DNA from 2 places in the Pseudocitrobacter faecalis genome. Region 2 is predicted to be linked to the other one. Evidence: predicted binding sites of a transcription regulator. Region 2 holds the regulator's gene; the other holds the start of a gene.
The links. Region 2 encodes Fur, which represses iron uptake genes when iron is present. Its sites were predicted from a motif close to ATAATAATGAGAACNACTATCAA; they were not measured.

Region 1: bfd (bacterioferritin-associated ferredoxin) is a predicted target of Fur. The motif match lies at 4,396-4,418, and genes of this name have one in related genera.

What each region holds. Positions count from the first base shown of each region.
Region 1 covers NZ_CBDDNJ010000002.1:4,875,647-4,891,198, forward strand. Annotated here, with positions in the region: gene rpsL (30S ribosomal protein S12) at 1-246, shown strand, start outside; gene rpsG (30S ribosomal protein S7) at 342-812, shown strand; gene fusA (elongation factor G) at 909-3,023, shown strand; gene tuf (elongation factor Tu) at 3,094-4,278, shown strand; gene bfd (bacterioferritin-associated ferredoxin) at 4,453-4,647, shown strand; gene bfr (bacterioferritin) at 4,719-5,195, shown strand; gene ACOXYR_RS23465 (prepilin peptidase) at 5,192-5,656, opposite strand; gene rpsJ (30S ribosomal protein S10) at 6,032-6,343, shown strand; gene rplC (50S ribosomal protein L3) at 6,376-7,005, shown strand; gene rplD (50S ribosomal protein L4) at 7,016-7,621, shown strand; gene rplW (50S ribosomal protein L23) at 7,618-7,920, shown strand; gene rplB (50S ribosomal protein L2) at 7,938-8,759, shown strand; gene rpsS (30S ribosomal protein S19) at 8,776-9,054, shown strand; gene rplV (50S ribosomal protein L22) at 9,069-9,401, shown strand; gene rpsC (30S ribosomal protein S3) at 9,419-10,117, shown strand; gene rplP (50S ribosomal protein L16) at 10,130-10,540, shown strand; gene rpmC (50S ribosomal protein L29) at 10,540-10,731, shown strand; gene rpsQ (30S ribosomal protein S17) at 10,731-10,985, shown strand; gene rplN (50S ribosomal protein L14) at 11,152-11,523, shown strand; gene rplX (50S ribosomal protein L24) at 11,534-11,848, shown strand; gene rplE (50S ribosomal protein L5) at 11,863-12,402, shown strand; gene rpsN (30S ribosomal protein S14) at 12,413-12,718, shown strand; gene rpsH (30S ribosomal protein S8) at 12,749-13,141, shown strand; gene rplF (50S ribosomal protein L6) at 13,154-13,687, shown strand; gene rplR (50S ribosomal protein L18) at 13,697-14,050, shown strand; gene rpsE (30S ribosomal protein S5) at 14,065-14,568, shown strand; gene rpmD (50S ribosomal protein L30) at 14,572-14,751, shown strand; gene rplO (50S ribosomal protein L15) at 14,755-15,189, shown strand; gene secY (preprotein translocase subunit SecY) at 15,197-15,552, shown strand, end outside.
Region 2 covers NZ_CBDDNJ010000002.1:2,987,881-3,003,432, reverse strand. Annotated here, with positions in the region: gene nagA (N-acetylglucosamine-6-phosphate deacetylase) at 1-797, opposite strand, end outside; gene nagB (glucosamine-6-phosphate deaminase) at 853-1,653, opposite strand; gene nagE (N-acetylglucosamine-specific PTS transporter subunit IIBC) at 1,976-3,997, shown strand; gene glnS (glutamine--tRNA ligase) at 4,181-5,845, shown strand; gene chiP (chitoporin ChiP) at 6,241-7,644, shown strand; gene chiQ (ChiQ/YbfN family lipoprotein) at 7,696-8,028, shown strand; gene tcuC (MFS transporter) at 8,081-9,376, opposite strand; gene tcuB (tricarballylate utilization 4Fe-4S protein TcuB) at 9,432-10,571, opposite strand; gene tcuA (FAD-dependent tricarballylate dehydrogenase TcuA) at 10,558-11,961, opposite strand; gene tcuR (tricarballylate utilization LysR family transcriptional regulator TcuR) at 12,059-12,985, opposite strand; gene fur (ferric iron uptake transcriptional regulator) at 13,113-13,565, opposite strand; gene fldA (flavodoxin FldA) at 13,847-14,377, opposite strand; gene ybfE (LexA regulated protein) at 14,528-14,821, opposite strand; gene ybfF (esterase) at 14,951-15,552, opposite strand, start outside.

The sequences.
Region 1 (15,552 bases), 1.9 Mb from region 2:
AAACCGAACTCCGCACTGCGTAAAGTTTGCCGTGTTCGTCTGACTAACGGTTTTGAAGTGACCTCCTACATCGGTGGTGAAGGTCATAACCTGCAGGAGCACTCCGTGATCCTGATCCGTGGCGGTCGTGTAAAAGACCTTCCGGGTGTTCGTTACCACACCGTTCGTGGTGCGCTTGACTGCTCCGGCGTTAAAGACCGTAAGCAAGCTCGCTCCAAGTATGGCGTGAAGCGTCCTAAGGCTTAATGGTTCTCCGTTAAGTAAGGCCAAACGTTTTAAATTAATGTCAAACTAAACTCTTTGAGTTTTGGACAATCCTGAATTAACAACGGAGTATTTCCATGCCACGTCGTCGCGTCATTGGTCAGCGTAAAATCCTGCCGGATCCTAAGTTCGGATCAGAACTGCTGGCTAAATTTGTAAATATCCTGATGGTAGATGGTAAAAAATCTACTGCAGAAACTATCGTATACAGCGCGCTGGAGACCCTGGCTCAGCGTTCTGGTAAAAATGAACTGGAAGCTTTCGAAGTAGCTCTCGAAAACGTGCGCCCGACTGTCGAAGTTAAGTCTCGCCGCGTTGGTGGTTCTACTTATCAGGTACCAGTTGAAGTCCGTCCGGTCCGCCGTAATGCTCTGGCAATGCGTTGGATCGTTGAAGCTGCTCGTAAACGCGGTGATAAATCCATGGCTCTGCGCCTGGCGAACGAACTCACTGATGCTGCAGAGAACAAAGGTACTGCAGTTAAGAAACGTGAAGACGTTCACCGTATGGCCGAAGCCAACAAGGCGTTCGCACACTACCGTTGGTAATCCCTTCGGAGTATTAGTCACCAGGCGGGCGCTTCAGCGAAGCAGCCCGCTTTGGGTTACTTAACTGAACGCCTAAAAAGATAAACGAGGAATCAAATGGCTCGTACAACACCCATCGCACGCTACCGTAACATCGGTATCAGTGCGCACATCGACGCCGGTAAAACCACCACTACCGAACGTATTCTGTTCTACACCGGTGTAAACCATAAAATCGGTGAAGTTCATGACGGCGCCGCTACCATGGACTGGATGGAGCAGGAGCAGGAACGTGGTATTACCATCACTTCCGCAGCGACTACTGCATTCTGGTCTGGTATGGCTAAGCAGTATGAACCGCATCGCGTAAACATCATCGACACCCCGGGGCACGTTGACTTCACAATCGAAGTAGAACGTTCCATGCGTGTTCTTGATGGTGCGGTAATGGTTTACTGCGCAGTCGGTGGTGTTCAGCCACAGTCTGAAACCGTATGGCGTCAGGCTAACAAATATAAAGTTCCGCGCATCGCGTTCGTTAACAAAATGGACCGTATGGGCGCTAACTTCCTGAAAGTTGTTGGTCAGATCAAAACCCGTCTGGGCGCGAACCCGGTTCCGCTGCAGCTGGCAATTGGTGCTGAAGAACATTTCACCGGTGTTGTTGACCTGGTGAAAATGAAAGCCATCAACTGGAACGATGCAGACCAGGGCGTTACCTTCGAATACGAAGATATCCCTGCTGACATGGTTGAACTGGCCAACGAATGGCACCAGAACCTGCTGGAATCCGCTGCTGAAGCTTCTGAAGAGCTGATGGAGAAATACCTGGGTGGTGAAGAACTGACTGAAGAAGAGATCAAAACTGCTCTGCGTCAGCGTGTTCTGAACAACGAAATCATCCTGGTAACCTGTGGTTCTGCGTTCAAGAACAAAGGTGTTCAGGCGATGCTGGATGCGGTAATTGATTACCTGCCATCCCCAATCGATGTTCCGGCGATCAACGGTATCCTGGACGACGGTAAAGACACGCCGGCTGAGCGTCACGCAAGTGATGACGAGCCGTTCGCTGCTCTGGCGTTCAAAATTGCTACCGACCCGTTCGTAGGTAACCTGACCTTCTTCCGTGTGTACTCCGGTGTGGTTAACTCTGGTGATACCGTACTGAACTCCGTGAAAGCTGCACGTGAGCGTTTCGGTCGTATCGTTCAGATGCACGCTAACAAACGTGAAGAGATCAAAGAAGTTCGCGCGGGCGATATCGCTGCTGCAATCGGTCTGAAAGACGTAACCACTGGTGACACGCTGTGTGATCAAGATGCGCCGATCATTCTGGAACGTATGGAATTCCCTGAGCCGGTAATCTCCATCGCAGTAGAACCGAAAACCAAAGCTGACCAGGAAAAAATGGGTCTGGCTCTGGGTCGTCTGGCTAAAGAAGACCCGTCATTCCGCGTATGGACTGACGAAGAATCTAACCAGACCATCATCGCTGGTATGGGTGAGCTGCACCTCGACATCATCGTTGACCGTATGAAACGTGAATTCAACGTTGAAGCGAACGTCGGTAAACCTCAGGTTGCTTACCGCGAAGCGATTCGCGCGAAAGTAACCGATATCGAAGGTAAACACGCGAAACAGTCTGGTGGTCGCGGTCAGTATGGTCACGTCGTTATCGACATGTACCCGCTGGAGCCGGGCTCTAACCCGAAAGGTTACGAGTTCATCAACGACATCAAAGGTGGTGTAATTCCTGGCGAATACATCCCGGCCGTTGATAAAGGCATCCAGGAGCAGCTGAAGTCTGGTCCGCTGGCTGGTTATCCGGTTGTAGACATGGGTATTCGTCTGCACTTCGGTTCTTACCACGACGTTGACTCCTCTGAACTGGCGTTTAAACTGGCTGCTTCTATTGCCTTTAAAGAAGGCTTTAAGAAAGCAAAACCTGTTCTGCTTGAGCCTATCATGAAGGTTGAAGTAGAAACTCCGGAAGAGAACACTGGTGATGTTATCGGTGACTTGAGCCGTCGTCGCGGTATGCTGCGCGGTCAGGAATCTGAAGTAACTGGCGTTAAGATCCACGCTGAAGTTCCGCTGTCTGAAATGTTCGGATATGCAACTCAGCTGCGTTCTCTGACCAAAGGTCGTGCATCATACACCATGGAATTCCTGAAGTATGATGATGCGCCGAACAACGTTGCTCAGGCCGTAATCGAAGCCCGTGGTAAATAATCCCCGGGGTTAAAACCTAAGTCCCGTGCTCTCTCCTGAAGGGGAGAGCACTATAGTAAGGAATATAGCCGTGTCTAAAGAAAAATTTGAACGTACAAAACCGCACGTCAACGTTGGTACTATCGGCCACGTCGACCACGGTAAAACTACTCTGACCGCTGCAATCACCACCGTACTGGCTAAAACCTACGGCGGTGCTGCTCGTGCTTTCGACCAGATCGATAACGCACCGGAAGAAAAAGCTCGTGGTATCACCATCAACACTTCTCACGTTGAATATGACACCCCGACTCGCCACTACGCGCACGTAGACTGCCCGGGCCACGCCGACTATGTTAAAAACATGATCACCGGTGCTGCGCAGATGGACGGCGCGATCCTGGTTGTTGCTGCGACTGACGGCCCGATGCCGCAGACTCGTGAGCACATCCTGCTGGGTCGTCAGGTAGGCGTTCCGTACATCATCGTGTTCCTGAACAAATGCGACATGGTTGATGACGAAGAGCTGCTGGAACTGGTAGAAATGGAAGTTCGTGAACTTCTGTCTCAGTACGATTTCCCGGGCGACGACACGCCGATCGTTCGTGGTTCTGCTCTGAAAGCGCTGGAAGGCGAAGCAGAGTGGGAAGCGAAAATCATCGAACTGGCTGGCTTCCTGGATTCTTACATCCCGGAACCAGAGCGTGCGATTGACAAGCCGTTCCTGCTGCCGATCGAAGACGTATTCTCCATCTCCGGTCGTGGTACCGTTGTTACCGGTCGTGTAGAACGCGGTATCATCAAAGTTGGTGAAGAAGTTGAAATCGTTGGTATCAAAGAGACTGCTAAGTCTACCTGTACTGGCGTTGAAATGTTCCGCAAACTGCTGGACGAAGGCCGTGCGGGTGAGAACGTTGGTGTTCTGCTGCGTGGTATCAAACGTGAAGAAATCGAACGTGGTCAGGTACTGGCTAAGCCGGGTTCCATCAAGCCGCACACCAAATTCGAATCTGAAGTTTATATCCTGTCCAAAGATGAAGGCGGCCGTCATACTCCGTTCTTCAAAGGCTACCGTCCGCAGTTCTACTTCCGTACTACTGACGTGACTGGCACCATCGAACTGCCGGAAGGCGTAGAGATGGTAATGCCGGGCGACAACATCAAAATGGTTGTTACCCTGATCCACCCGATCGCGATGGACGACGGTCTGCGTTTCGCAATCCGTGAAGGCGGCCGTACCGTTGGCGCGGGCGTTGTTGCTAAAGTAATGAGCTAATTATTAATTAATTAGTTTTGAGCTTAAAAAGGGCGCTTCGGCGCCCTTTTTGCTGTCTGATACCTGCCTTCTTATTTATTTTAAAATGCGCCCCCGCTGCGTCATTTGTCATCTGCTATTGTAATCATAACTATTCTCATTTACACTCTGTTCATAAATTAAGCGGGAGTGATTATGTACGTTTGTTTGTGTAACGGTGTAAGCGATAAAAAAATTCGCCAGGCAGTTCGCCAGTTTCATCCACAATCTTTCCAGCAATTACGCAAATTTATACCCGTTGGAAATCAATGCGGTAAGTGCGTACGTGCGGCCCGCGAAGTGATGGAAGATGAATTAACGCAGATGCCGGAATATCAGGAAATCGCCTGAGCCCTATTCTTTTTTTGACATCCCTGTAGCCCGTTCTACGCTTCAATAAGTGGAAGCGGAGGGACTACATAATGAAAGGTGATGTTAAGGTTATAAATTATCTCAATAAATTATTGGGAAACGAGCTTGTCGCAATAAACCAATACTTTCTCCACGCGAGAATGTTCAAAAACTGGGGCCTGATGCGCCTCAATGACATTGAGTACCACGAATCAATTGATGAGATGAAACATGCCGATAAATATATCGAGCGTATTTTGTTTCTCGAGGGGATACCGAATCTTCAGGATCTTGGCAAACTGCAAATTGGCGAAGATGTGGAAGAGATGTTGCAATCGGATCTCCGCCTTGAGCTGGAAGGTGCGAAAGATTTACGTGAAGCCATTGCGTATACCGACAGTGTTCACGACTATGTGAGCCGCGATATGCTTATCAATATCCTCAGTGAAGAAGAGCATCATATCGACTGGCTCGAAACTGAGCTGGATCTGATCGGTAAAATTGGTCTGCAAAATTATCTGCAGTCACAAATTAAAGTCGAAGACTAAGTCACCCCAAGCCCGTATATGATGAAACCCGCTGCGGCCAGAAAAGGGCCGAAAGGCAGCGGGTTTTTTAGTGCCTGCCATTCACGCAGATGAAGCGCTGACAGGCTGATGAAAATCAGGGCCAACAACGTGGCAGTAAGAATCAGTTCCGGTAGCGCTTGCCAGCCATGCCACGCCCCCAGCGCGGCAAGAAATTTCACATCGCCATACCCTAATCCTTCCCGGTGACGCAGGCTTCGGTAACCCCAGTAAATCAGCGCAAAGGCAATGTATCCGCCGATGGCTCCCCACAATGATAAAGATAAACGTGCAGGATAAAAGCACAGATGATAAAGCACGCCACCCCATAAAAGCGGGCAGGTCAGGCGGTCAGGCAGGAGGCCGGTACGCCAGTCATGCCAGCTAAGCGCCAGAGTTAACAGCGTGTAGACAACGAAAAAGGGCAGGGGGGCATAAGACATACTCGCGTCCGGTAAATTATCCTGGCCAGGAGTGTGGCGAAGGCGCGTTCAGAGTGCAAAAGGCAAAAGACAGCAGTGCGAGGTGTTATCCGGCATTTCTTCATGGATGACATTATTTACCGGACGCAGTGCGCGCAGCGCCGCAAATTATCATGACTAATTTCTAAACACCCCTTGCTTCACGCTGGTATTTGCGTATAATACGCGGGCTTGTCTAATATTGACAGCGGTTCAATCTGAACCCGATGGCGCTTTTTGGTCATCAACAATGCCCCCAATTGGGGGGCTACGTAAGAACGGTTACACTCTCCCATCAATCGTAATGGGTTTGAGGAGTAATCATTTCGTCTATAAAATAATTGGAGCTCTGGTCTCATGCAGAACCAAAGAATCCGTATCCGCCTTAAAGCGTTTGATCATCGTCTGATCGATCAATCAACCGCGGAAATCGTCGAGACTGCCAAGCGCACTGGTGCGCAGGTTCGCGGTCCGATCCCGCTGCCGACCCGCAAAGAGCGCTTTACCGTTCTGATCTCTCCGCACGTTAACAAAGACGCGCGCGATCAGTACGAAATTCGCACTCACAAGCGTCTGGTTGACATCGTTGAGCCAACCGAGAAAACCGTTGATGCTCTGATGCGTCTGGACCTGGCTGCCGGTGTAGACGTGCAGATCAGCCTGGGTTAATCAGGTCATCGAGCGATTGAGAGGTTGATACAATGATTGGTTTAGTCGGTAAAAAAGTGGGTATGACCCGCATCTTCACTGAAGATGGCGTATCTATCCCAGTAACCGTAATCGAAGTTGAAGCAAACCGTGTTACTCAGGTTAAAGACCTGGCTAACGATGGCTATCGTGCTATTCAGGTTACCACCGGTGCTAAAAAAGCAAACCGTGTAACCAAGCCGGAAGCTGGCCATTTCGCTAAAGCTGGCGTAGAAGCTGGTCGCGGCCTGTGGGAATTCCGTCTGGCAGATGGTGAAGAATTCACTGTTGGTCAGAACATCAGCGTCGAGCTGTTTGCTGAAGTTAAAAAAGTTGACGTAACCGGTACCTCTAAAGGTAAAGGTTTTGCTGGTACCGTTAAGCGCTGGAACTTCCGTACCCAGGACGCTACTCACGGTAACTCCTTGTCTCACCGCGTTCCGGGTTCTATCGGTCAGAACCAGACTCCGGGCAAAGTGTTCAAAGGCAAGAAAATGGCAGGTCAGCTGGGTAACGAACGTGTAACTGTTCAGAGCCTGGACGTAGTACGTGTTGACGCTGAGCGCAACCTGCTGCTGGTGAAAGGTGCGGTCCCGGGTGCAACCGGTAGCGACCTGATCGTTAAACCAGCTGTGAAGGCGTAAGGGGATAGCAATGGAATTAGTATTGAAAGACGCGCAGAGCGCGCTGACTGTTTCCGAAACTACCTTCGGTCGTGATTTCAACGAAGCGCTGGTTCACCAGGTTGTTGTTGCTTATGCAGCTGGTGCTCGTCAGGGTACTCGTGCTCAGAAGACTCGTGCTGAAGTAACTGGTTCTGGTAAAAAACCATGGCGCCAGAAAGGTACCGGCCGTGCGCGTTCAGGTTCTATCAAGAGCCCGATCTGGCGTTCAGGTGGCGTAACCTTCGCTGCGCGTCCGCAGGACCACAGTCAAAAAGTTAACAAAAAGATGTACCGCGGCGCGCTGAAAAGCATTCTGTCCGAACTGGTACGTCAGGATCGTCTGATCGTTGTCGAGAAGTTCTCTGTAGAAGCGCCTAAAACTAAGCTGCTGGCTCAGAAACTGAAAGACATGGCTCTGGAAGATGTGCTGATCATCACCGGTGAGCTGGACGAAAATCTGTTCCTCGCAGCACGTAACCTGCACAAGGTTGACGTTCGCGATGCAACGGGTATCGACCCGGTTAGCCTGATCGCCTTCGACAAAGTCGTAATGACTGCTGATGCTGTTAAGCAAGTTGAGGAGATGCTGGCATGATTCGTGAAGAACGTCTGCTGAAGGTGCTGCGCGCACCGCACGTTTCTGAAAAAGCGTCTACTGCGATGGAAAAAACTAACACCATCGTTCTCAAAGTTGCTAAAGACGCGACCAAAGCAGAAATCAAAGCTGCTGTGCAGAAACTGTTTGAAGTCGAAGTCGAAGTCGTTAACACCCTGGTCGTTAAAGGGAAAGTTAAACGTCACGGACAGCGTATCGGTCGTCGTAGCGACTGGAAAAAAGCTTACGTCACCCTGAAAGAAGGCCAGAATCTGGACTTCGTTGGCGGCGCTGAGTAAGTCGGAGGAGTAATACAATGGCAGTTGTTAAATGTAAACCGACATCTCCGGGTCGTCGCCACGTAGTTAAAGTGGTTAACCCTGAGCTGCACAAGGGCAAACCTTTTGCTCCGTTGCTGGAAAAAAACAGCAAATCCGGTGGTCGTAACAACAATGGCCGTATCACCACTCGTCACATCGGTGGTGGCCATAAGCAGGCTTATCGTATTGTTGACTTCAAACGCAACAAAGACGGTATCCCGGCAACAGTTGAACGTCTTGAGTACGATCCGAACCGCTCCGCGAACATCGCGCTGGTTCTGTACAAAGACGGCGAACGCCGTTACATCCTGGCCCCTAAAGGCCTGAAAGCTGGCGACCAGATTCAGTCTGGCGTTGATGCTGCAATCAAAGCAGGTAACACCCTGCCGATGCGCAATATCCCGGTTGGTTCTACCGTTCATAACGTAGAAATGAAACCAGGTAAAGGCGGTCAGCTGGCACGTTCCGCTGGTACTTACGTTCAGATCGTTGCTCGTGATGGTGCTTATGTCACCCTGCGTCTGCGTTCTGGTGAAATGCGTAAAGTCGAAGCAGACTGCCGTGCAACTCTGGGCGAAGTTGGCAATGCTGAGCATATGCTGCGCGTTCTGGGTAAAGCAGGTGCTGCACGCTGGCGTGGTGTTCGTCCTACCGTTCGCGGTACTGCGATGAACCCAGTCGACCACCCACATGGTGGTGGTGAAGGTCGTAACTTTGGTAAGCACCCGGTATCCCCGTGGGGCCTGCAGACCAAAGGTAAGAAGACCCGCAGCAACAAGCGTACTGATAAATTCATCGTACGTCGCCGTAGCAAATAATTTTAGAGGATAAGCCATGCCACGTTCTCTCAAGAAAGGTCCTTTTATTGACCTGCACTTGCTGAAGAAGGTAGAGAAAGCGGTGGAAAGCGGAGACAAGAAGCCCCTGCGCACTTGGTCCCGTCGTTCAACGATCTTTCCTAACATGATCGGTTTGACCATCGCTGTCCATAATGGTCGTCAGCACGTTCCAGTCTTTGTAACCGACGAAATGGTTGGTCACAAACTGGGTGAATTCGCACCGACTCGTACTTATCGCGGCCACGCTGCTGATAAAAAAGCGAAGAAGAAATAAGGTAGGAGGAAGAGATGGAAACTTTAGCTCAACATCGCCATGCTCGTTCTTCTGCTCAGAAGGTTCGCCTTGTTGCTGACCTGATTCGCGGTAAGAAAGTGTCGCAGGCCCTGGATATTCTGACCTACACCAATAAGAAAGCGGCTGTACTGGTCAAGAAAGTACTGGAATCTGCCATTGCTAACGCTGAACACAACGATGGCGCTGACATTGACGATCTGAAAGTTGCGAAAATTTTCGTAGACGAAGGCCCGAGCATGAAGCGCATTATGCCGCGTGCAAAAGGTCGTGCAGATCGCATCCTGAAGCGCACCAGCCACATTACTGTGGTTGTGTCCGATCGCTGAGACTCTGGAGACTAGCAATGGGTCAGAAAGTACATCCTAATGGTATTCGCCTGGGTATTGTCAAACCATGGAACTCTACCTGGTTCGCGAACACCAAAGAATTCGCTGACAACCTGGACAGCGATTTTAAAGTCCGTCAGTACCTGACGAAGGAACTGGCAAAAGCGTCCGTATCTCGTATCGTTATCGAGCGTCCGGCTAAGAGCATCCGTGTGACTATTCACACTGCTCGCCCGGGTATCGTTATCGGTAAGAAAGGCGAAGACGTAGAAAAACTGCGCAAGGTCGTAGCGGATATCGCTGGCGTTCCTGCTCAGATCAATATCGCCGAAGTTCGTAAGCCTGAACTGGACGCTAAATTGGTTGCTGACAGCATCACTTCTCAGCTGGAACGTCGTGTTATGTTCCGTCGTGCTATGAAGCGTGCTGTACAGAACGCAATGCGTCTGGGCGCTAAAGGTATCAAAGTTGAAGTTAGCGGCCGTCTGGGCGGCGCGGAAATCGCACGTACCGAATGGTACCGCGAAGGTCGTGTACCGCTGCACACTCTGCGTGCTGACATCGACTACAACACCTCTGAAGCGCACACCACTTACGGTGTAATCGGCGTTAAGGTATGGATCTTCAAAGGTGAGATCCTGGGTGGTATGGCTGCTGTTGAACAACCGGAACCGGCTGCTCAACCTAAAAAGCAGCAGCGTAAAGGCCGTAAATAAGGAGCGTCGCTGATGTTACAACCAAAGCGTACAAAATTCCGTAAAGTGCACAAAGGCCGTAACCGCGGTCTGGCGCAGGGTACGGATGTTAGCTTCGGCACTTTCGGTCTGAAAGCTGTTGGCCGTGGTCGTCTGACTGCACGTCAGATCGAAGCAGCACGTCGTGCTATGACCCGTGCAGTGAAGCGTCAAGGTAAAATCTGGATCCGTGTATTCCCGGACAAACCGATTACCGAGAAGCCTCTTGAAGTTCGTATGGGTAAAGGTAAAGGTAACGTGGAGTATTGGGTTGCCTTGATTCAGCCGGGCAAAGTCCTGTATGAAATGGACGGTGTACCGGAAGAGCTGGCCCGTGAAGCATTCGGCCTCGCAGCCGCGAAACTGCCGATCAAAACCACCTTTGTAACTAAGACGGTGATGTAATGAAAGCAAAAGAGCTGCGTGAAAAAAGCGTTGAAGATCTGAACGCTGAGCTGCTGAACTTGCTGCGTGAGCAGTTCAACCTGCGCATGCAGGCTGCAAGTGGCCAGCTGCAACAGACTCATCTGCTGAAGCAAGTGCGTCGTGATGTTGCACGTGTTAAGACTTTACTGACTGAGAAGGCGGGTGCGTAATGACCGATAAAATCCGTACTCTGCAAGGTCGCGTTGTTAGCGATAAAATGGAGAAATCCATTGTTGTTGCTATCGAACGTTTTGTGAAACACCCGATCTACGGTAAATTCATTAAGCGTACGACCAAACTGCACGTACATGACGAGAACAACGAATGCGGTATCGGCGACAAGGTTGAAATCCGTGAATGCCGTCCGCTGTCCAAGACTAAGTCCTGGACGCTGGTTCGCGTTGTAGAGAAAGCGGTTCTGTAATACAGTACGCATTCTCGATACGAATAAACGGCTCAGCGATGAGCCGTTTATTTTTTCTACCCATATCTTGAGAGTGGTGTTATAATGCCGCGCCCTCGATATATGGGGCTTTTTAATGGCCTGACTTTCGGGTCTCAGTAGTAGTTGACATTAGCGGAGCACTAAAATGATCCAAGAACAGACTATGCTGAACGTCGCCGACAACTCCGGTGCACGTCGCGTAATGTGTATCAAGGTTCTGGGTGGCTCGCACCGTCGCTACGCAGGCGTAGGCGACATCATCAAGATCACCATCAAGGAAGCAATTCCGCGTGGTAAGGTCAAAAAAGGTGATGTGCTGAAGGCGGTAGTGGTGCGCACCAAGAAGGGTGTTCGTCGCCCGGACGGTTCTGTCATTCGCTTCGATGGTAATGCATGCGTTATTTTAAACAATAACAGCGAGCAGCCTATCGGTACGCGTATTTTTGGGCCGGTAACTCGTGAACTTCGTAACGAGAAGTTCATGAAAATTATCTCTCTGGCACCAGAAGTACTCTAAGGAGCGAATCATGGCAGCGAAGATCCGTCGTGATGACGAAGTTATCGTGTTAACCGGTAAAGATAAAGGTAAACGCGGTAAAGTAAAAAATGTCCTGTCTTCCGGCAAGGTCATTGTTGAAGGTATCAACCTGGTTAAGAAACATCAGAAGCCGGTTCCGGCCCTGAACCAACCAGGTGGCATTGTTGAGAAAGAAGCAGCTATTCAGATCTCTAACATTGCAATCTTCAATGCGGCAACCGGCAAGGCCGACCGTGTAGGCTTTAGATTCGAAGACGGCAAAAAAGTCCGTTTCTTCAAGTCTAACAGCGAAACTATCAAGTAATTTGGAGTAGTACGATGGCGAAACTGCATGATTACTACAAAGACGAAGTAGTTAACAAACTCATGACTGAGTTTAACTACAATTCTGTCATGCAAGTCCCTCGGGTCGAGAAGATCACCCTGAACATGGGTGTTGGTGAAGCGATCGCTGACAAGAAACTGCTGGATAACGCAGCAGCTGACCTGGCAGCAATCTCCGGTCAAAAACCGCTGATCACCAAAGCACGCAAATCAGTTGCAGGCTTCAAAATCCGTCAGGGCTATCCGATCGGCTGTAAAGTAACTCTGCGTGGCGAACGCATGTGGGAGTTCTTTGAGCGCCTGATCACTATTGCTGTACCGCGTATCCGTGACTTCCGTGGCCTGTCCGCTAAGTCATTCGATGGCCGTGGTAACTACAGCATGGGTGTCCGTGAGCAGATCATCTTCCCAGAAATCGACTACGATAAAGTCGACCGCGTGCGTGGTTTGGATATTACCATTACCACTACTGCGAAATCTGACGAAGAAGGCCGTGCTCTGCTGGCTGCCTTTGACTTCCCGTTCCGCAAGTAAGGGTTACTGAATGGCTAAGCAATCAATGAAAGCACGCGAAGTAAAACGCGTAGCTTTAGCTGATAAATTCTTCGCTAAACGCGCTGAACTGAAAGCTATCATCTCTGATGTGAACGCTTCCGATGAAGATCGTTGGAACGCTGTTCTGAAGCTGCAGAGTCTGCCGCGTGATTCCAGCCCGTCTCGTCAGCGTAACCGCTGCCGTCAAACAGGTCGTCCGCATGGTTATGTGGGCAAGTTCGGGTTGAGCCGTATTAAGCTTCGTGAAGCCGCTATGCGCGGTGAAGTACCAGGCTTGAAAAAGGCTAGCTGGTAATTACCAATTGAATCACGGGAGTAAAGACAGATGAGCATGCAAGATCCGATCGCGGATATGCTGACCCGTATCCGTAACGGTCAGGCCGCGAACAAAGCTGCGGTCACCATGCCTTCCTCCAAGCTGAAAGTGGCAATTGCCAACGTGCTGAAGGAAGAAGGTTTTATTGAAGATTTTAAAGTTGAAGGCGACACCAAGCCGGAACTGGAACTGACTCTCAAGTATTTCCAGGGTAAAGCTGTTGTAGAAAGCATTCAGCGTGTCAGCCGCCCAGGTCTGCGCATCTATAAACGTAAAGATGAGCTGCCGAAAGTTATGGCCGGCATGGGTATCGCAGTTGTTTCTACCTCTAAAGGTGTTATGACTGATCGTGCAGCGCGCCAGGCTGGTCTTGGTGGCGAAATTATCTGCTACGTAGCCTAATCGGAGGAAAAAATGTCTCGTGTTGCTAAAGCACCGGTCGTTGTTCCTGCCGGCGTTGATGTAAAAATCAACGGTCAGGTTATTACGATCAAAGGTAAAAACGGCGAGCTGACTCGTACTCTCAACGATGCTGTTGAAGTTAAACATGCAGATAATGCACTGACCTTCGGTCCGCGTGATGGTTACGTAGACGGATGGGCTCAGGCTGGTACCGCGCGTGCCCTGCTGAACTCAATGGTTATCGGTGTTACCGAAGGCTTCACTAAGAAGCTACAGCTGGTTGGTGTAGGTTATCGTGCAGCGGTTAAAGGGAATGTAGTAAACCTGTCTTTAGGTTTCTCTCACCCGGTTGACCATCAGCTGCCTGCGGGTATCACTGCTGAATGTCCGACTCAGACTGAAATCGTGCTGAAAGGCGCTGATAAGCAGGTGATCGGTCAGGTTGCAGCGGATCTGCGCGCCTACCGTCGTCCTGAGCCTTATAAAGGCAAGGGTGTTCGTTACGCCGACGAAGTCGTGCGTACCAAAGAGGCTAAGAAGAAGTAAGGTAACACTATGGATAAGAAATCTGCTCGTATCCGTCGTGCGACCCGCGCACGCCGCAAGCTCCAGGAGCTGGGCGCAACTCGCCTGGTGGTACATCGTACCCCGCGTCATATTTACGCACAGGTAATTGCACCGAACGGTTCCGAAGTTCTGGTAGCTGCTTCTACTGTAGAAAAAGCTATCGCTGAACAACTGAAGTACACCGGTAACAAAGACGCGGCTGCAGCTGTGGGTAAAGCTGTTGCTGAACGCGCTCTGGAAAAAGGCATCAAAGATGTATCCTTTGACCGTTCCGGGTTCCAATATCATGGTCGTGTCCAGGCACTGGCAGATGCTGCCCGTGAAGCTGGCCTTCAGTTCTAAGGTAGAGGTGTAAGATGGCTCACATCGAAAAACAAGCTGGCGAACTGCAGGAAAAGCTGATCGCGGTAAACCGCGTATCTAAAACCGTTAAAGGTGGTCGTATTTTCTCCTTCACAGCTCTGACTGTAGTAGGCGATGGTAACGGTCGCGTAGGTTTTGGTTACGGTAAAGCGCGTGAAGTTCCAGCAGCGATCCAGAAAGCGATGGAAAAAGCCCGTCGCAATATGATTAACGTCGCGCTGAATACCGGCACCCTGCAGCACCCAGTTAAGGGTACTCACACGGGTTCTCGTGTATTCATGCAGCCGGCTTCCGAAGGTACCGGTATCATCGCCGGTGGTGCAATGCGCGCCGTTCTGGAAGTCGCTGGAGTTCGTAACGTTCTGGCTAAAGCGTATGGTTCCACTAACCCGATTAACGTGGTTCGTGCAACTATCGATGGTCTGGAAAATATGAAATCTCCGGAAATGGTCGCTGCCAAGCGTGGTAAATCCGTTGAAGAAATTCTGGGGAAATAAACCATGGCAAAGACTATTAAAATTACTCAAACCCGCAGTGCAATCGGTCGTCTGCCGAAACACAAGGCAACGCTGCTTGGCCTGGGTCTGCGTCGTATTGGTCACACCGTAGAGCGCGAGGATACTCCTGCTGTTCGTGGTATGGTCAACGCGGTTTCCTTCATGGTTAAAGTTGAGGAGTAAGAGATGCGTTTAAATACTCTGTCTCCGGCCGAAGGCTCTAAAAAGGCGGGTCGCCGTCTGGGTCGTGGTATCGGTTCTGGCCTCGGTAAAACCGGCGGTCGTGGTCACAAAGGTCAGAAGTCTCGTTCTGGCGGTGGCGTACGTCGTGGTTTCGAGGGTGGTCAGATGCCTCTGTACCGTCGTCTGCCGAAATTCGGCTTCACTTCTCGCAAAGCAGCGATCACAGCGGAAATCCGTCTGTCTGACCTGGCGAAAGTGGAAGGCGGTGTTGTAGACCTGAACACGCTGAAAGCAGCTAACATTATCGGTATCCAGATCGAGTTCGCGAAAGTGATCCTGGCTGGTGAAGTCACTACTCCGGTAACTGTTCGTGGCCTGCGTGTTACTAAAGGCGCTCGTGCTGCTATCGAAGCTGCTGGCGGTAAAATCGAGGAATAAGTAGCAGATGGCTAAACAACCGGGATTAGATTTTCAAAGTGCCAAAGGTGGCTTAGGCGAGCTGAAACGCAGACTGCTGTTTGTAATCGGTGCGCTTATTGTGTTCCGTATTGGCTCTTTTATTCCGATCCCTGGTATTGATGCCGCTGTACTTGCCAAACTGCTTGAGCAACAGCGAGGCACCATCATTGAGATGTTTAACATGTTCTCTGGTGGTGCTCTCAGCCGTGCTTCTATCTTTGCTCTGGGGATCATGCCGTATATTTCGGCGTCGATCATTATCCAGCTGCTGACGGTGGTTCATCCGACGCTGGCAGAAATTAAGAAAGAAGGGGAGTCTGGTCGTCGTAAGATCAGCCAGTA
Region 2 (15,552 bases):
TCACCTTTCAGGTGTTTGGCGTTACGGATGTTGGCGTAGTTGACGTGCAGGCCATCAGCGATGATCCCGCAGTAGACATCGGCATTGTCAAAAATGGCGCCCGCCAGACCCGGTTCGCGGCCGCTGATGTACGGCATCGCGTTATAAAGGTGGGTGGCAAACGTAATGCCCGCGCGGAAGCCGGTTTTGGCTTCTTCCAGCGTCGCATTGGAGTGACCCGCAGAAATCACGATCCCTGCGGCAACCAGTTTACGGATAACTTCAGGCTCCACCATTTCCGGGGCCAGGGTGATTTTGGTAATCACGTCCGCGTTTTCGCACAGGAAGTCGACCAGCGAGGCTTCTGGCTTGCGGATATAGACCGGGTTATGGGTGCCTTTCTTAATAATGTTCAGCCACGGCCCTTCCAGATGAAGGCCCAGCGCCTGATTAGGATGTTTGGCCAGGTACTCGCGCATCACGCGCACGCCCTGTTTCATAAGATCGTCGCTACAGGTGATAAGCGTTGGCAGATAGCTGGTGCAGCCCGATTTTTCGTTGGCTTTCTGCATGATTTCCAGCGTTTCAACGCTTACGGCTTCTGCTGTATCGTTGAACTGCACGCCGCCGCAGCCGTTCAGCTGAACGTCGATAAAACCAGGGGCAATAATGGCGCCGTTGACTGAACGTTGTTCAATATCTGACGGTAATTCTGCCAGCGGGCAGAGACGTTCGATAAGGCCATTAGCGATAATAATCGCGTGGTCATCCAGAATTTCGCGGCCAGTGTAAATCCGACCATGAGTTAATGCATACATTACGACCCCCGGGTTTCTAAAAAGCGCCCTGCACATACCGCAGGGCGATAATACATTACAGACCTTTGATGTTTTCTGCTTCCAGTTCGTTGAAATATTTCAACGTTTTCACTTTCAGCTCCATCGTAGACGGCTCATCGCAGACCATAACGGCTTTCGGATGCAGCTGCAGGCAGCTGATGGTCCACATATGGTTGACGTTGCCTTCTACGGCCGCCTGCAGCGCCTGAGCTTTCTGGTTGCCCAACACCAGAATCATCACTTCTTCCGCGTCCAGCAGGGTGCCCACGCCAACGGTCAGCGCATATTTTGGAACCAGAGAGACGTCGCCGTCAAAGAAACGGGAGTTCGCCACGCGGGTTTCGTGTGTCAGAGTTTTGATACGGGTACGGGAAGCCAGAGACGAGGCCGGTTCGTTGAACGCGATGTGACCATCGTTGCCCACGCCGCCCATAAACAGGTGGATTTTGCCGTAAGAACGAATTTTTTCTTCATAACGACGGCATTCTGCGTCAATATCTGCGGCATTACCATTCAATAGGTTGATGTTTTCAGCCGGAATATCCACGTGGTCGAAGAAATTACGGTGCATGAAGCTGTGATAGCTTTCCGGATGCTCTTTCGGCAGGCCCACGTATTCGTCCATGTTGAACGTTACAACGTGTTTGAAGCTAACCTGGCCCGCTTTATGCATTTCTACCAGTGCCTTATAGGCAGTCAGCGGCGTGCCGCCAGTCGGCAGACCCAGCACGAACGGACGATCGGCGGTCGGGTTGAACGCGTTGATGCGGTTAACGATATGACGCGCGGCCCATTTGCCCACTTGTTCTGCTGTAGCCAGGGGAATCAGTCTCATTGTTCACCTCAATAGTTAATTTAAAAAGGTCGTGGATTGACGAATGCTTATCTTAAAGCGTAACGCACTTTCGCGGTAACAAGGGGTCAATCCGCTTTGATTTTTTGAATGATAAAATAAGTTTTGCGAGTTAGCCAGCAAAAGGGAGGGGGTATAGCGATATTTGGTGACAAAAATCACAAAAAAAGGGTGTTTAATTTGCGATACGAATTAATTTTTCACACACTCCACATGTCAATGAATAATTCGTCGTACTTATCAGTTGTAACACTATAAAAAACAGCAAAGCGTGAGCCTAACGGGGTCTCATAGGGGGAATAAAGTGAGTATTCTAGGTTATTTACAAAAGGTCGGTCGCGCCCTGATGGTGCCGGTCGCCACGCTGCCTGCGGCGGCAATTTTGATGGGGGTTGGTTACTGGATCGACCCTGTCGGCTGGGGTGGCGATAACGCCCTTGCCGCGTTCTTCATTAAGTCTGGCTCGGCCATTATTGATAACATGTCCGTCCTGTTTGCCATTGGTGTGGCTTATGGGATGTCGAAAGATAAAGACGGTGCTGCGGCGCTGACTGGCTTCGTAGGCTTCCTGGTGTTGACTACGTTATGTTCTCCGGCGGCAGTGGCGATGATCCAAAAAATCCCGGCGGACCAGGTTCCGGCGGCGTTCGGTAAGATCAGTAACCAGTTCGTGGGTATTCTGGTCGGTATTATCTCTGCGGAACTCTACAACCGCTTTAGCAGCGTTGAGCTGCCGAAGGCGCTGTCGTTCTTCAGCGGTCGCCGTCTGGTGCCGATTCTGACCTCCTTTGTGATGATCGTGGTCGCCTTTATTCTGATGTACATCTGGCCGGTGATTTTCGACGGTCTGGTGAACTTCGGTGAGCACATCCAGAAGCTGGGCTCCGTTGGTGCGGGCGTTTACGCCTTCTTCAACCGCCTGCTGATCCCGGTTGGCCTGCACCACGCGCTGAACTCCGTGTTCTGGTTTGACGTCGCGGGCATTAACGACATTCCTAACTTCCTCGGTGGCGCACAGTCTATCGAAGCGGGTAAAGCGGTAGTCGGTATCACCGGTCGTTATCAGGCGGGCTTCTTCCCAATCATGATGTTCGGCCTGCCGGGTGCCGCGCTGGCTATCTATCACTGCGCGCGTCCTGAGAACAAAGCGAAAGTGCTGGGTATCATGATGGCGGGGGCTTTCGCGGCATTCTTCACCGGGATCACCGAGCCGCTGGAGTTCTCCTTCATGTTCGTGGCACCGGTACTGTACGTGATCCACGCCTTCCTGACCGGTATCTCCGTGTTCATCGCGGCCAGCATGCAGTGGATTGCCGGTTTCGGCTTCAGCGCCGGGCTGGTGGATATGGTGCTCTCCTCGCGTAACCCGCTGGCGACACACTGGTGGATGCTTATCCCGCAGGGCCTGGTGTTCTTCGTTATCTACTACGTGGTGTTCCGTTTCACCATCACCAAATTCAACCTGATGACCCCGGGTCGCGAGCTGGCGGTTGCCGGCAGCGAAGCGGATGGTCAGGACACCAATGTAGGCAGCGATAAAGAGCAGGATGTTTCCGGCCTGGCGCGTCAGTACATCGCCGCGATTGGCGGTTCTGACAACCTGACCGGCATTGATGCCTGTATCACCCGTCTGCGTCTGAACGTGAAAGACTCTTCTCTGGTGAACGACGCGATGGCGAAACGTCTGGGCGCATCCGGCGTGATTCGCCTGAACAAAACCAGCGTGCAGATTATCGTTGGCTTCGTGGCAGAGAAAATCGCCAACGCGATGAAAACCACAGGCCCGGTCGCGGCGGCAGAAGCCACTGCGGCACCGGCAGCAGCGCCTGCGGCCAAACCGCAAGCTGTGCCCAATAACAGCACCGTGATTGCCGAGCTGGTTTCCCCGGTCACCGGTGACGTGGTGGCGCTGGAAGAGGTGCCAGACGAAGCCTTTGCCAGCAAAGCGGTAGGTGACGGCGTTGCGGTTAAACCAACGGATAAAACCGTGGTTTCCCCGGCGGCGGGCACTATCGTTAAAATCTTTAACACCAACCATGCGTTCTGCCTGGAAACCGAGAAAGGCGCGGAAATCGTTGTCCACATGGGTATCGATACCGTTGCGCTGAACGGCCAGGGCTTTACTCGCCTGGTGGAAGAGGGTGCAGAAGTGAAAGCAGGTCAGCCGGTTCTGGAAATGGATCTCGACTACCTGAACGCCAATGCACGTTCAATGATTAGCCCGGTGGTGTGTAGCAACATCGACGACTTCAGCGGCCTGGTGATTAAGGCGCAGGGTCATGTCGTCGCAGGGCAAACAGCGCTGTATGAAATTAAAGGTAAATAATCGCTCCTGAGTTCGCGATTGCCTTAAGCGGCGGGGGACTATCCTCCGCCGCTTTTTTTTGCAGCAAATGATCCCCATATTCCTCTTCAAAGACGCATTTTCTGTAAGTTAAGGGTTGTCTCTGCGTCCGGCTTATAAGATCATACGCCGTTATACGTTATTTACGCTTTTGAGGAATCCACGATGAGTGAGGCTGAAGCCCGCCCGAGTAACTTTATTCGTCAGATCATCGATGAAGATCTGGCCAGTGGGAAGCACACCACAGTCCATACCCGTTTTCCGCCTGAGCCGAACGGTTATCTGCACATCGGCCATGCGAAATCGATCTGCCTGAACTTTGGCGTCGCGCAGGACTATCAGGGCCTGTGCAACCTGCGTTTTGATGACACTAACCCGGTAAAAGAAGATATCGAATACGTCGAGTCGATTAAGCACGACGTCGAGTGGTTAGGTTTTCACTGGGCTGGTGATATTCACTACTCCTCAGACTATTTCGATCAACTGCACCAGTACGCGGTAGAACTTATCAACAAAGGCCTGGCCTATGTTGACGAACTGTCACCGGAAGAGATCCGCGAATACCGCGGCACCCTGACTGCGCCGGGTAAAAACAGCCCGTTCCGCGACCGCAGCGTCGAAGAGAACCTGGCGCTGTTTGAAAAAATGCGTACCGGCGGTTTTGAAGAAGGTAAAGCCTGCCTACGCGCGAAAATCGACATGGCGTCGCCGTTCATCGTCATGCGCGACCCGGTGTTGTACCGTATTAAATTTGCCGAGCACCACCAGACCGGCAACAAGTGGTGCATCTACCCGATGTACGACTTTACCCATTGCATCAGCGATGCGCTGGAAGGTATTACGCACTCCCTGTGTACCCTGGAGTTCCAGGACAACCGCCGACTGTATGACTGGGTGCTCGACAACATCTCTATTCCGGTTCACCCGCGCCAGTACGAATTCTCGCGCCTGAATCTGGAATACACCGTGATGTCCAAGCGCAAGCTGAACCAGCTTGTCATGGAAAAACACGTTGAAGGCTGGGATGACCCGCGTATGCCGACCATTTCCGGTCTGCGTCGTCGTGGTTATACCGCCGCCGCTATCCGTGAGTTCTGCAAACGCATCGGCGTGACCAAGCAGGACAACACCATTGAGATGGCGTCGCTGGAATCCTGCATTCGTGAAGATCTTAACGAAAACGCCCCGCGCGCAATGGCGGTGATCGATCCGGTGAAACTGGTTATCGAAAACTACCAGGGCGAAGGCGAAATGGTCACCATGCCGAACCATCCGAACAAACCGGAAATGGGCAGCCGTGAAGTGCCGTTTAGCGGCGAGATCTGGATCGATCGCGCTGACTTCCGCGAAGAAGCCAACAAGCAGTACAAGCGTCTGGTGATGGGTAAAGAAGTGCGTCTGCGTAATGCTTACGTGATTAAAGCAGAACGCGTAGAGAAAGATGCAGAAGGTAACATCACCACTATCTTCTGTACTTACGATGCCGATACCCTGAGCAAAGATCCGGCAGATGGCCGTAAAGTGAAAGGCGTTATTCACTGGGTGAGCGCAGCACACGCGCTGCCGGTTGAAATCCGCTTGTACGATCGTCTGTTCAGTGTGCCGAACCCGGGCGCGGCGGAAGATTTCTTGTCGGTGATGAACCCGGAATCGCTGGTAATCAAGCAGGGCTTTGCTGAGCCGTCCCTGAAAGACGCTGTTGCCGGTAAAGCGTATCAGTTCGAGCGTGAAGGTTACTTCTGCCTCGACAGCCGCTACGCTACCGCAGAAAAACTGGTGTTCAACCGCACCGTTGGCCTGCGCGACACCTGGGCGAAAGCAGGCGAGTAATCCCCTGTTTGCGAAAAAAACGCCGCCTCTGCGGCGTTTTTTTTATCTCTCATATTCGCGATGCGAATTAATCTTTTTTATGCAGGCATCACCCGTTTGCATCATTTCATACAGATACATCCCCGCAACCTACGCTATTAACATTTTCCCCTGATGAGATAAGGCGTTGCGCCGCTTAATGTTAATAAATCGCATTTGTTACAAGACGCAACGAAATATGTGCGCTTTGTCATAGTCCTGCGTTTTGCTTGCGAAAAAGGATTGATAATTCGCGTCGCGAAAAATAATCTAATCCTGTAGCAAAAGGTGCTTTTCACCACGCTACTTTTTTATCTGTTTTTTATTTTTAGCCTCTGCTTTGCGGCGGCATTTTAAAAGTCAAAGAGGATACACATATGCGTACGTTCAGTGGCAAACGTAGTACGCTGGCGCTGGCTATTGCCGGTGTCACAGCAATGTCGGGCCTGGTTATTGTTCCCCAGGCGAGTGCAGCAGGCTTTATTGATGACTCCACGCTAACGGGCGGCATCTATTACTGGCAGCGTGAGCGTGACCGTAAAGATGTGACCGATAACGACAAATATAAAACCAACCTTTCTCACTCCACCTGGAACGCCAACCTCGATTTCCAGTCCGGCTATGCCGCTGATATGTTCGGCCTCGATATTGCCGCATTTACCGCTATCGAAATGGCAGAATCCTCAGAAAGCGGTCACCCGAACGAAATTGCGTTCTCTTCTAAAAATAAAGGCTACTCGGAAGATTACTCCGGCGATAAAAGCGGTGTAAGCCTTTATAAAGCCGCTGCGAAATTTAAGTACGGCCCGGTTTGGGCGCGCGGTGGTTATATTCAGCCAACCGGTCAAACGCTGTTAGCGCCGCACTGGAGCTTTATGCCGGGTACTTATCAGGGCGCGGAAGCCGGAGCGAATTTTGACTTTGATGATGCCGGTGCGCTGAGCTTCTCCTACATGTGGACCAATGAATATAAGGCCCCATGGCATATCGAAATGGATAATTTCTACCAGAACGATAAACGCACGAAAGTCGATTATCTGCACTCCATCGGTATGAAATATGACTTCAAAAATGACCTGGTGCTGGAAGCGGCATTTGGTCAGGCAGAAGGCTATGTCGATCAGTACTTCGCCAAAGCCAGCTACAAATTTGATATCGCCGGTAGCCCGCTGTCTACCAGCTATCAGTTCTACGGTACCCGCGATAAAGTCGATGATCGCTCTGTAAACGATATTTACGATGGCACCGCGTGGTTGCAGGCGCTGACCTTCGGTTACAAAGTGGGGCAGGTTGACCTGCGCCTGGAAGGGACATGGGTTAAGGCTGAAGGCCAGCAGGGCTACTTCCTGCAGCGTATGACACCAACCTACGCCTCCTCAAATGGTCGTCTGGATATCTGGTGGGATAACCGTTCTGACTTCAACGCCAACGGCGAAAAAGCGGTGTTCTTTGGTGCAATGTATGACCTGAAGAACTGGAACCTGCCGGGCTGGGCAGTGGGGGCATCATACGTTTATGCCTGGGACGCCAAACCGTCTACCTGGCAGATCAACCCGGATGCATACTACGACAAAAACAGAACCATCGAAGAGTCTTCTTACAGCTTCGACGTGGCGTATACCGTACAGGAAGGCCGCGCGAAAGGCACGCTGTTCAAACTGCACTTCACCCAGTACGACAACCACTCCGATATCCCGAGCTGGGGCGGCGGTTACGGCAACATCTTCCAGGATGAGCGTGACGTGAAATTCATGGTTATCGCACCGTTCACCATCTTCTGATAAGTACTCAGGCGGGCCGCAGAGCCCGCCGTGTCGTATAAGGCTAATAACATGAAAAAAATGATGATGATGACCGCGCTTGTCGCGGCGCTGGCGGGCTGCGCGCAGTCTGAAGCACCCAAAGAAGATACCCGTTTAAAAGAAGCGTATAGCGCCTGTATCAATACCGCCGAGGGCTCGCCGGAAAAAATTGAGGCCTGCCAGCAGGTGCTGAACGTGCTGAAGCAAGAGAAGGCGCATCAGCAGTTTGCCAATCAGGAGACCATACGGGTAAGTGATTATCAGGCGTGTATTCTGGCGCGAAAAACCGGTAACGATCAGGCCGTGAAGAAAGATTGCGGTTTAATCTGGCAGGAAATTCGCAGCAACAATACCGCAAAATAAATCGACGAGACAGGTTTTTACGGGCGGAAGAAAATCGCCGCCCGTTTTTCTCTTAGAGTCTATTTTCTGCCGTCTGATAATCCCGGCTGAGGCGAACAAACAGCATCGCCGTGGCGGCAAGCCCGCACAAGGCGGCGCACATGAGCCACCATCCAGGGGCGCTCTTATCGCCAGTCAACTGAACTAATGCCGTTGAAATAACCGGCGTGAGGCCACCAAAAATGGCGGTAGCGAGACTGAAAGCAAGTGAAAAGCCAACTGTTCGGACATAGACCGGCATCACTTCGGTGAGTGCGGCGACCATTGCACCATTATACATACCGAAGAAAAATGAAAACCAGAGTAATACCAACGTCATACGCGTAAAATCAGGTGCCACAGTCAACCACTGCATTACGGGCCAGGTAGTGAACAACGCCAGTAATGTAATGCCCATCAATACGGGACGACGTCCAATCTTGTCAGATATCGCGCCGCCAATGGGCAACCAGATAAAATTCGATATACCAACTATCATGGTGACGATCAGACTGTCACGCGCACTGAGATTCAGTACCGCCCGGCCATACGTTGGCGTATAGACAGTGATGAAATAAAACGTCGTTGTTGTCATTGCGACCAACAGTGTGCCGGCAGTAATGATTCGCCAGTTTTTCGCGATCGTTGTAAAAATTTCTTTGGTATCCGGGCGATGCTTACGATGTAAAAACGCCTCGGTCTCCTGAAGCGAACGGCGCAGAACGAATATAAGAGGAATGATCATACAGCCAATAAAGAACGGAATTCGCCAGCCCCACTCTGAAATGGCATCGTGCCCCAGTGTTGCATTCAGGGCGTAGCCAATCAGTGCCGCAAAAACGATGGCAACCTGCTGGCTGGCGGATTGCCAACTGGTATAGAAGCCTTTATTACCCGGCGTGGCTATCTCTGAGAGATAAACCGAGACACCACCCAATTCCACACCTGCGGAGAATCCTTGCAACAAGCGTCCAATCAGCACCAGAACCGGTGCAAGTACACCGATTGTCTGATACCCCGGAACCAGCGCGATAAGTAATGTACCGCAGCCCATGATCGCGAGCGTAACCATCAGCCCTTTGCGCCGGCCAATTCGGTCTATATAGGCACCCAATACAATAGCGCCGATTGGCCGCATCATGAAACCTGAGCCGAAAACCGCAAAGGTCAGCATGAGCGCAGCAAACTCACTTTCCGCCGGGAAAAAGGTTTTCGCGATATACGTGGCGTAAAAGCCGAACAGAAAGAAGTCAAACTGTTCGAGAAAATTACCGCTTGTGACTCTGAGGATGGCGCCGAACGTGCCGGCGCGTGAGGTAGGTTGTGTCATTGGGTCTGCTCTCCAGTGTCTTCATCTTGTTTTTATAGAGGTAAGCGTTTGTGGGTTAGTCGCCAGCGACTCCCGCCTGTATTCCGCGTCGCTTCTCAATAGCCCACTTGAGTAAAGACGCGCACCGGTAAAATCCGTGGGCAAATTTTCCATAGGGTAGGGTTAAAAAAAGCGCCATTACGACCCCGAGATGGATGGCAAGCAGGATCCCCATCCACGTCGTATCTCTTACCGCCAGCAGCCCTAGGCCTGTGAGGCTGGTGAGTAATAACAGCATGATGAATCCTCGATCCATCGGCTTTTGTCGCGGATCGCCATGCAAAGGTGAGCGGCGAAAATTCAGCCACAGTAACCCTGCCGGGCCGATAAGCAGTCCCAGCCCGCCAAGGGTGCCGAGTATGACCGGCGCACTAAAGAAGGGGTAGGGGGCTTCCCAACCGGCAATATAGTGATAAGCCGTGGCGACAAGCGTGGCGGCAAAACAGAGCATAAATCCGTAAAAAGTGAAGTGATGAAAGCGACGGCGCAGCAATGTAAAGGCATCGTCTGCTTCGTTGCAGCCTTTGCCATGGCCGCCATCAAGATATTTCAGGGTGAGGGCGTCGTGAGAGGCTTTCGCGATATCTCTGACGTGCGGAGCGCCCGGTGTGATTTCTCGCCAGAAACGTATGATTCCCGCCATGAGTAACGCTACCGCTATGGCAAAAACCGAACCAAACATCCACGCCAGCAAATTATGGGGAAAGATTTGATAAAAATCGCCGGCAAGCGGAGGGTGTGTAAGCTGCCCCTTCAATGCCATCGCGAGAAGTAAAAAGAGTACCAGACCGAAAGCCAGGGCCAGAGTTACGGTCAGCCCGGCCCGACGATAGAGTGCTCCGAACGCAGCAGGTTGCGCATAATGTTGATAGGTCTCCAGGCGCACTTCCGCCATGGCTTTTGGCACATTGATAGCAAATTCATGGGGTGGCGCATACTGACAAGCGTGCAGGCAGGCACCGCAGTTGTGACATAGGTTAGCAAGATAGTTGATATCCGCTTTGCCGAACGCCAGCCGCTGGGTCATCGCCGGAAATACCGCGCAAAAACCTTCACAATAGCGGCAGGCATTACACACCTGCATCACCCGTTCAACTTCTGCTTCAGGTTCGGTCAGTATTTTCGCCTCAATAATGAGTTTCTCAAGCTGCTTCATTGCGCACCTCCCGTTTTGCCGCCAGCGCGGCTTCTTTCCCTGCGATGCGCCCGAAAGTTGTCCCGATGGACATGCCGACGCCTGCGGTATACCCCTTACCCAACACATTTCCGGCCATCATTTCCCCTGCGACAAACAGATTCCGGCTTGGGCGCCCGGCAAAATGAACCGCCGCACGATCGTTAACCCGAAGCCCAAGATAGGTAAAAGTGATCCCGGGTCTGAGGGCGTAGCCATAATAGGGGGGCGTGTCGATTGGCCGCGCCCAATGCGATTTTGGTGGCATAAGATTTTCGGTGGCACAGTTGTCGAGCGTGGTGTGATCAAATTGTCCTTGCTGGCATGCCTGGTTGTATTGGGTCACTGTCCTGGCAAAACGGGTCGCGTCAAGGCCCAGTTGACGGGCGAGTTCTTCTAACGTGTTCGCCTGAGCTCCGGGAAAAACAGGGGGCATAAAATGGCCGATCGCTTTACTGTCGATAATGGAATAACCAATCTGCCCAGGCTGTTGAGCGACCAGACGCCCCCAAATGGCATAACGTTTCGGCCAGAAATCTTCACCCTCGTCATAGAAACGTTGCGCGTCGCGGCTGACGACGATGCCCAACGATACACAATCAACACGCGTACAAATGCCGCCGTCGTAAAGTGGCGCACGGGCATCAATCGCTACGCAGTGGGATTGGGAGGGATCGCCGATGATATCCGCGCCGCTATCCATCATAAATTTGAGCAGTACACCCTGGTTAAACCGTGTCCCGCGGATCAGAAAGTTGTCGGCAGGCCATTCTCCTCGCGCGTTTTCCCCCCATGCTTCGCGCAGCCATTCGCGATTGGATTCAAAACCTCCAGCGGCAAGCACGCAAGATCTGGCTTCAATTCGCTCGTCTCCTGCCAGTGCGGCAACGAATTCTCCGTCCTGAAGCTCCAGAGCCTGCACAGGCGTGTCATAACGTATTTCCACGCCCAGATTTTCGGCGCTGCGATAGTAGGCGTTGACGAGGGCTTTGCCTCCGCCCATGAAAAAGGCATTCGTGCGGGCGACGTGCAACGCGCCGGAAAGGGGCGGCTGAAAGTTAACGCCATGCCGACGCATCCAGTCGCGGCATTCGGATGACGTACGGATCACCAGTCGGGCCAACGCTTCGTTGGTGTTACCTTCCGTGACGCGAAGCAGATCTTGCCAGAATTCCTCTTCGGGATAGCTCTCTACCAGAACGTCCTGTGGCGCGTCATGCATGCAGCGTAAATTACGCGTGTGTTGCGAATTTCCTCCGCGCCACTGGCGGGGTGCCGCTTCCAGCATGAGCACCGAAGCACCCGCTTCGCGAGCCGTCAGGGCGGCGCATAAGGCGGCATTTCCGCCGCCGATCACCAGAACATCAACCATCTTCAACCTCATTACACTTTAACTTTTTGTTAAATTTGTAATTGAAATGTACATGGCTAATTTGCAAGAGCGCTATGCTGGGTTGCTAAACAGGGGTTTAGTTAAGGTAAAGCGTTGCGCCCGGCCACTCTCCTTCCTGAACGAGTTCACGCATGACTTTGGTGAGTACGACGCGGGTGGCAAGGCCTGCGGGGGTCAATTCATTATCCGATAAACTGACCAGAAAGTTGGGGCGGCTAAGTATAGGATTGTGGATCGGGATCACTCTCAAGACTTCATTATCAAGATGCGAAACGGCAGCGCCAGGCTGAAGCGTGGCCCCCAGACCGTTTCGCACGGCCTGCATTAACAAGGCAAGACCATCAATCTCTGAGACGATATCAAGATGTATGGCGTGTTCCCTGGCCATTGTTTCTAATCTCCCACGCAGTCCGTGGCCCAGGCTCGGCATAATGAGGGGGATACCAGACAGCTGTATCGGTGATAGCGTGTCATCGGCAATGTTATCAAGCAGGGTATGGTGGGCAATGAGAAACAGTCGCTCTTCCAGGATAGGCCTGGCGCTCCAGCGAACGATTTTTTCCTTTTGAAAGACAATGGCTAAATCAATCTGACGGGTATTTATCATTCGCTCCAGATTGCCGGAAAGGCTTTCGACAACATGCAGACGCACGTCGGGGTAGCTTTCACGCATGGCTTTCATGAAGGGGATACCGAGAATAGAGGCGGTACTGGGTGCCATGCCTACGCTGACGTGTCCGGAAAGGCGTGCTTCTCTGGCGGCGAGAATCGCATCATCGGCATGGCGGATAGCCAGTTGTGCCTGTGAGAAAAAAGCTAAACCCGCATGGGTCGGCGTCACACCGCGTGACGTCCGCTGCAACAGACGAATGGCGAGATCGTTTTCCAGTCGGGTCATCTGCTGGCTAAGTGCCGAAACGCCAATATTCAGATCGAGGGCCGCACTACCCATGCTGCCGGTTTCGACAATGCGGACAAAATAGCGTAACTGGCGAAGCTCCATCTCACTCTCCAAAAGGTGGGGGATTTTACATTAAAGCAACATTAGCGGAGAGGGAAGTGAGAAAAAGGAAGTACACACCAATAAAAAAGCCAACCCGAAGGTTGGCTTTACAGAATCCTGAAGATAATTACTTCTCTACGCCATCGTGCGCGTGTTCATCTTCGCGGCAGTCACCTTCAGCGCAGTGACCATACAGGTACAGGCTGTGGTTGGTTAAGCGGATCCCGTGTTTCGCAGCGATTTCACGCTGGCGGGCTTCGATGGAATCATCGCTGAATTCGATAACTTTGCCGCAGTCGAGGCAAATGAGGTGATCGTGATGGTGTTGCTGAGTCAGTTCGAAAACGGACTTGCCACCTTCAAAATTATGGCGTGTAACGATGCCAGCGTCATCAAACTGATTGAGAACGCGATAGACGGTCGCCAGACCAATCTCTTCACCCATGTCGATCAGGCGTTTGTATAAGTCTTCCGCACTGACATGGTGATTGTCTGGTTCCTGAAGCACTTCCAGGATTTTTAACCGGGGAAGTGTGACTTTCAGGCCAGCCTTCTTTAATGCGGTATTGTTGTCAGTCATGCGGAATCTGTCCTGTTGCTAAACGATTGACTTCCAAACGCGGAAGTAACACAGAGAGTGCACCGAGTGTAATGCGTCTCATTATAGAATGACGCCTTCTAAATGAAAACAGCAAGACCTGGGCGAATAAAGATATCGAAAACGAGGCTTGACCTGCAAACTCGCTAAATTCAGAAGATATTGTACAGATTTACGCTCAAAAGTTAAAAAATTGTAGCTATTATTTTGATTGCTTCTACCTATTAATGCGGCGCGATTTAACAATCACGCCGCATTAAACATCAGGCGTTTTTAATCTCTTCCAGATGCAGCTCTTCAGAAATCTGTTTAACCCATTTTTCTACACGTTCAGCGGTCAGTTCCGGCTGACGGTCTTCATCGATAGCCAGACCCACGAAGTGATTGTCATCGGCCAGGCCTTTAGAGGCTTCGAAGTGGTAACCGGCCGTTGGCCAGTGGCCGACGATGGTCGCACCGCGCGGTTCAATGATGTCGCGGATAGTACCCAGCGCATCACAGAAGTATTCCGCGTAGTCTTCCTGGTCGCCGCAGCCGAACAGTGCAACAAGTTTGTCATTGAAATCAATTTCTTCCAGAGTCGGGAAGAAATCGTCCCAGTCGCACTGGGCTTCACCGTAATACCAGGTCGGAATACCTAACAGCAGAATGTCGAATGCAGCCAGGTCTTCTTTGCTGCTCTTGGCAATGTCATGCACGTCGGCAACGTCTTTACCAAGCTGTTTCTGAATCATTTTTGCAATATTTTCGGTATTGCCGGTGTCGCTACCAAAGAAAATGCCAACGATTGCCATGAGTTAAATAACCTCTTGAAACTTAATGATATGGTGGTGGCGTATTGCCCACAGATAAGGGCAATCATAGCAGAACAGAGAAGGGTGCGGAATCAGCAATCGTACCGGACTGCACACTCTGCTACATGAAAGCGGGATTTTACGTAATTTTCAGAGCTTTTCCTGCGCGCGGAGCACGGCTAACTGGCTCATCAGAATCTCTTCGATAAGCTCGCTGCGACTCATATCGCGCGCGGTTGCCAGTTCGTTCAGGGCATCTACCGCGTCGTTATTGAGTTTCAGTTCGACGCGCTTCAGACCGCGAACTTTATCGCGTTTTAATTGATTACGCTTATTGATGCGCAGCTGTTCGTCACGCGAAAGCGGATTGGTTTTGGGTCTTCCCGGCCGACGCTCATTTGCGAACAAATCAATTGTCGTGCGGTCCGTTTGTTCTTTTGCCATGATTCAGAGTGACTTCGGGGAAACAAGCTACCGGGAAACGCCCGGTGCAGACAGCGCGCAATCATACATCAGTGCAACCGACACGCCAACGACCACGGCCATAATGGCGCGCGGTCGTTGAGTTTTTAATCAGTCTGCTAAATAACGGCGGATGGCGCGCAGTACCGCGTCCGGTTTTTCAGCATGCACCCAGTGACCGGCACCAGCGATAACATGTGCACGCGCCTGCGGAAATTGCGAGAGCAGGTCGTCACGGTAAGCTTCGGTAACGTAAGGCGAATTCCCCCCGGGAATAAACAGTGCCGGCTGATCCCACGCCGGAATCGTCTCCCAGCCGACGATGTGCGGGTATTGATCCCACAGCACCGGCACATTAAAGCGCCACTCGCCGTCAACAAATGACTTCAGCAGAAACTGAATCACGCCTTCTTCGGCTAAAAATTCGCGCATGACGGTTGCGGCCTGCTGGCGTGAGGAGACGCCCGCGCGGGTGACGGCGTTAATCGCCGCAAAAATCTCATCGTGGCGACGCACATGATAGTCCACCGGCGCGATATCAATAGCGACCAGATGCTCGATACGTTCCGGGGCCAGGGCGGTCAGGGCCATCACCGCTTTACCGCCCATCGAGTGACCAATCACCGTGGCTTTCTCAATGTTGTGGGCGTCGAGGGTATCCAGTAAGTCTTGCGCCATCGCCGGGTAGTTCATCTCATCTGCTCGCGGCGAAA